2 regions of the Streptomyces sp. ML-6 genome follow, and region 2 is predicted to be linked to the other one. Evidence: predicted binding sites of a transcription regulator. Region 2 holds the regulator's gene; the other holds the start of a gene.

Region 1 (2,396 bases), 2.5 Mb from region 2:
GGCGGCGCCGGGCGCGGCGAGCGGCCCGCGGCCGGGAATCCCGGCGCCCCCGCGGCGCCCGCCCGCCCCGGCGGACCCGGGGCCGGGCCGACGCACCGGGGGTCGGCCGGGAGAACGCGAAGCTGGCCCCGGCCGTCCGGGCCGCCCTCGCCGAGAAGTGGGGTTTGGACAAGCCCCCGCTGATCGCCCCGGAACCGCCCGCGGTGAAGCCCCGCATCACCACCCGCGAGGGGTTCGAGGTGGAGGGCGGCGACGACTCGCTCCCGCCCGTCTTCACCACCGTCCCGACCGAGGAGCGGATCGTCTTCCTGACGATCGACGACGGCGCCGAGAAGGACCCCGAGCTGCTCCGGATGATGGACGAGCTGGACATCCCGTACAGCGCGTTCCTCAGCGACTACGAGGTGAGCGACAACTACGGGTACTTCGGCGAGGCGCGACGGCGGGGCGTCGCCCTCAACAACCACACGCTCAACCACCCCTACCTGCCCGGCCTCTCGTACGCCGAGCAGGAGCGCGAGATCTGCGGCCAGCAGGAGGTCATCAGGGAGCAGTACGGGAAGCAGCCCGCCCTCTTCCGCCCGCCGTACGGCAACTACAACGGGGACACCCTGCGCGTCGCGAAGTCCTGCGGCATCAAGGCCGTCCCGCTGTGGAACGCGGAGGCGTTCCCGGACCACATGGAGTGGCGCGAGGACGACCAGGACCTGCACCCCGGCGACATCATCCTCACCCACTTCCGGGGCCGGTCCGAGTGGGGCGGCAGCATGACCGACCTGGTCCGGGCGGTCATGAAGGTCGTCACGGACAAGGGGTACGCCGTGGCCCGGCTGGAGGACTACGTGTGAGAAGGGCGCACCGGCCGCCGGCCGGTGCGCTCCCGACCGCCCCCGGGTGCGCGGAACAGCACGGTCCGTCCGCGCGTTGTCCGTACCGGCGTCCGTACCGGCGTCCGTACCGGCGTCCGTACCGGCGTCCGTACCGGCGTCCGTACCGGCGTCCGTACCGGCGTCCGTACCGGCGTCCGTACCGGCGTCCGTACCGGCGTCCGTACCGGCGTCCCTGCCGGTGCCGGGGCCCTGCTCCGGTCCGGGGCGGGAGCGGCGGGGGCGCGACGCCACGACCACTTGAATTGGCACTCCGCTTGACCGAGTGCTAATCCCGGTCATAGTCTCGGTGCTGGCACTCACCACTGGAGAGTGCCAACACCACTGCGCGACTGGCAGGTCCGGCACCCGCGACGACGGATCCACCTGGTCGCCACCCCAAGACTGTTACCCCGTGAGATCTCCGAAGGGGGAGACCGGATCGTGTCGACCGCCAGCTCCAAGGTTGCGATCAAGCCGCTCGAGGACCGGATTGTGGTCCAGCCGCTCGACGCCGAGCAGACCACGGCCTCCGGCCTGGTCATTCCGGACACCGCCAAGGAGAAGCCCCAGGAGGGCGTCGTCCTGGCCGTGGGTCCGGGCCGCTTCGAGAACGGCGAGCGCCTTCCGCTCGACGTCAAGACCGGCGACGTCGTGCTGTACAGCAAGTACGGCGGCACCGAGGTGAAGTACAGCGGCGAGGAGTACCTCGTCCTCTCGGCTCGCGACGTGCTCGCGATCGTCGAGAAGTAATTCACCCACGTTTGCTTCTGTTCTGCGCCCCTGGCCCCCGCGAATAACCAGCCGGGCGGTCGGGGGCGCAGTTCGTTCGAGAGGAAAGCTCAGCTCCCATGGCGAAGATCCTGAAGTTCGACGAGGACGCCCGTCGCGCCCTTGAGCGCGGCGTCAACAAGCTTGCCGACACGGTCAAGGTGACGATCGGCCCCAAGGGCCGCAACGTCGTCATCGACAAGAAGTTCGGCGCCCCCACCATCACCAACGACGGTGTCACCATCGCGCGCGAGGTCGAGCTCGACGACCCGTACGAGAACCTCGGTGCCCAGCTGGTGAAGGAGGTCGCCACCAAGACCAACGACGTCGCGGGTGACGGCACGACCACCGCCACCGTGCTCGCCCAGGCGCTCGTCCGCGAGGGTCTGCGCAACGTCGCCGCCGGTGCCTCCCCGGCCGCCCTGAAGAAGGGCATCGACGCCGCGGTCAAGGCCGTGTCCGAGGAGCTCCTCGCGACCGCCCGCCCGATCGACGACAAGGCCGACATCGCCGCCGTGGCCGCGCTCTCCGCGCAGGACCCGCAGGTCGGCGAGCTCATCGCGGACGCGATGGACAAGGTCGGCAAGGACGGCGTCATCACCGTCGAGGAGTCCAACACCTTCGGTCTGGACCTCGACTTCACCGAGGGCATGGCCTTCGACAAGGGCTACCTGTCCCCGTACATGGTGACCGACCAGGAGCGCATGGAGGCCGTCCTCGACGACCCGTACATCCTGATCCACCAGGGCAAGATCGGTG
Region 2 (2,396 bases):
TCCTCCAGGCCGTCGAGCGTCTCCAGCGGCACCTTCGTGCCGAGCGCGCCCGCCGTCATGGGGATGGTGACCGTGCAGTGCAGGTCGTCGCCGCGGCGCTGGAACACCGCGTGCGGCAACTCGTGGATCTCCACGTACAGATCGCCGGCCGGGCCGCCGCCGGGGCCGACCTCGCCCTCGCCCGCGAGCTGGATGCGGGTGCCGTTGTCGACACCGGCGGGGATCTTCACGGTGAGCGTGCGCCGGGACCGGATGCGGCCGTCACCGGCGCACTCCGGGCACGGCGTCGGCACGACCGTGCCGAAGCCCTGGCACTGCGGGCAGGGCCGCGAGGTCATGACCTGGCCGAGGAACGACCGGGTGACCTGGGAGACCTCACCGCGGCCGCGGCACATGTCACAGGTCTGCGCGGAGGTGCCGGGCGCGGCGCCCTCGCCGCTGCACGTGGTGCAGACGACGGCCGTGTCGACCTGGATGTCCTTGGTGGTGCCGAACGCCGCCTCGGCGAGATCGATCTCCAGCCGGATCATCGCGTCCTGGCCGCGCCGGGTGCGCGAACGGGGCCCGCGCTGCGACGACGTGCCGAAGAACGCGTCCATGATGTCGGAGAAGTTGCCGAAGCCCCCCTGCCCGAACCCGCCCGCGCCCGCGCCTGCGCCGCCGGAGGCGGACAACGGGTCGCCGCCGAGGTCGTAGACCTGCTTCTTCTGCGGGTCCGACAGCACCTCGTAGGCGGCGTTGATCTCCTTGAACCGCTCCTGGGTCTTCGGATCGGGGTTGACATCCGGATGCAGCTCGCGGGCGAGCCTGCGGAATGCCTTCTTGATCTCGTCCTGAGATGCGTCGCGGCGCACGCCGAGTACGGCGTAGTAGTCCGTGGCCACTTACGACTCCGCCAGGATCTGTCCGACGTAACGTGCCACTGCGCGTACCGCTCCCATCGTTCCGGGGTAGTCCATGCGGGTCGGTCCGACCACGCCGAGTTTGGCGACTGCCTCGTCGCCCGAACCGTAGCCGACCGCGACGACGGACGTGGAGTTCAGCCCTTCATGGGCGTTCTCGTGCCCGATGCGTACGGTCATGCCCGAGTCCTTGGCCTCGCCGAGCAGCTTCAGCAGCACGACCTGTTCCTCCAGTGCCTCCAGCACCGGCCGGATCATCACGGGGAAGTCGTGCCCGAAGCGGGTGAGGTTGGAGGTGCCGCCGATCATCAGCCGCTCCTCCGTCTCCTCGACGAGGGTTTCGAGCAGGGTGGAGAGCACGGTGGACACGGTTCCCCGGTCCTCGCTCTCGAAGGATTCCGGCAGGTCCTGCACCAGCTGCGGGACGTCCGTGAACCGGCGTCCCACGACCCGGCTGTTGAGCCGGGCCCGCAGATCGGCGAGGGAGGCCTCGCCGAACGGAGCGGGGCAGTCGATCATCCGCTGCTCCACCCGGCCGGTGTCCGTGATGAGCACGAGCATCAGCCGGGCGGGCGCCAGCGAGAGCAGTTCCACGTGCCGCACCGTCGACCGGGTCAGCGAGGGGTACTGCACGATGGCGACCTGCCGGGTCAGCTGCGCGAGCAGCCGTACGGTGCGGCCCACGACGTCGTCGAGGTCGACCGCGCCGTCGAGGAAGTTCTGGATGGCGCGGCGCTCCGGCGACGAGAGGGGCTTGACCCCCGCGAGCCTGTCGACGAAGAGCCGGTAGCCCTTGTCCGTCGGGATGCGCCCCGCGCTGGTGTGGGGCTGGGCGATGAAGCCCTCGTCCTCCAGCACCGCCATGTCGTTGCGGACGGTCGCCGGGGAGACGCCCAGCTTGTGCCGCTCGGTGAGCGCCTTGGAGCCGACGGGCTCCTCGGTGCCGACGTAGTCCTGGACGATGGCACGAAGCACTTCGAGTCTGCGTTCGCTGAGCATCGCGCACACCTCCAGCTGTGTTTCCTCGGTCGGTCTCCGGGCGCTCCCGGTTCTTTCCCGGGAATCCCCCTGGCACTCTGTCATCGCGAGTGCCAGCAATCCCCCGGTCAGTGTACGGCGGCCGAGTGGGGACCTAGCAAGGGCGACCGGCCACACCACTGCGAGACTTTCGCAGGTGGCTGCCGATAGCGTCGCGGTATGAACGTCTCTTGGGAAGAGTTCGGCTGGGAGCGACTCGGTCACGGAGTGGGAAGGCGGCGCCTTCCCGGCTGGGACGCGACGGTCGCGCTGGTGGCCGGAGCGGACGGAGTGCTGCTGTACGACACCGGTTCGTCGCTCCGCGAGGGCGCGGAACTGCGGGCCCAGGCGCAGGCCCTGCTGGGCCGGAGGGTGACGCATATCGCACTCAGCCACCCCCACTTCGATCATGTGCTGGGCACCGCCGCGTTCTCCGGCGCCGAGGTGTACGGGGCGGCCGGCGCGGCGGAGACGATG

What was found. Region 2 encodes HrcA, which represses chaperone genes, less so after heat shock. Its sites were predicted from a motif close to TTNGCACTCNGNNNNNCNGAGTGCNAA; they were not measured.
Region 1: groES (co-chaperone GroES) is a predicted target of HrcA. The motif match lies at 1,133-1,159, and genes of this name have one in related genera.

What each region holds. Positions count from the first base shown of each region.
Region 1 covers NZ_JAOTIK010000001.1:4,779,161-4,781,556, forward strand. The annotation lists partial or broken gene OCT49_RS21460 (polysaccharide deacetylase family protein) at 1-848, shown strand, start outside; gene groES (co-chaperone GroES) at 1,311-1,619, shown strand; gene groL (chaperonin GroEL) at 1,718-2,396, shown strand, end outside.
Region 2 covers NZ_JAOTIK010000001.1:2,257,860-2,260,255, forward strand. The annotation lists gene dnaJ (molecular chaperone DnaJ) at 1-884, opposite strand, end outside; gene hrcA (heat-inducible transcriptional repressor HrcA) at 885-1,901, opposite strand; gene OCT49_RS09890 (MBL fold metallo-hydrolase) at 2,100-2,396, shown strand, end outside.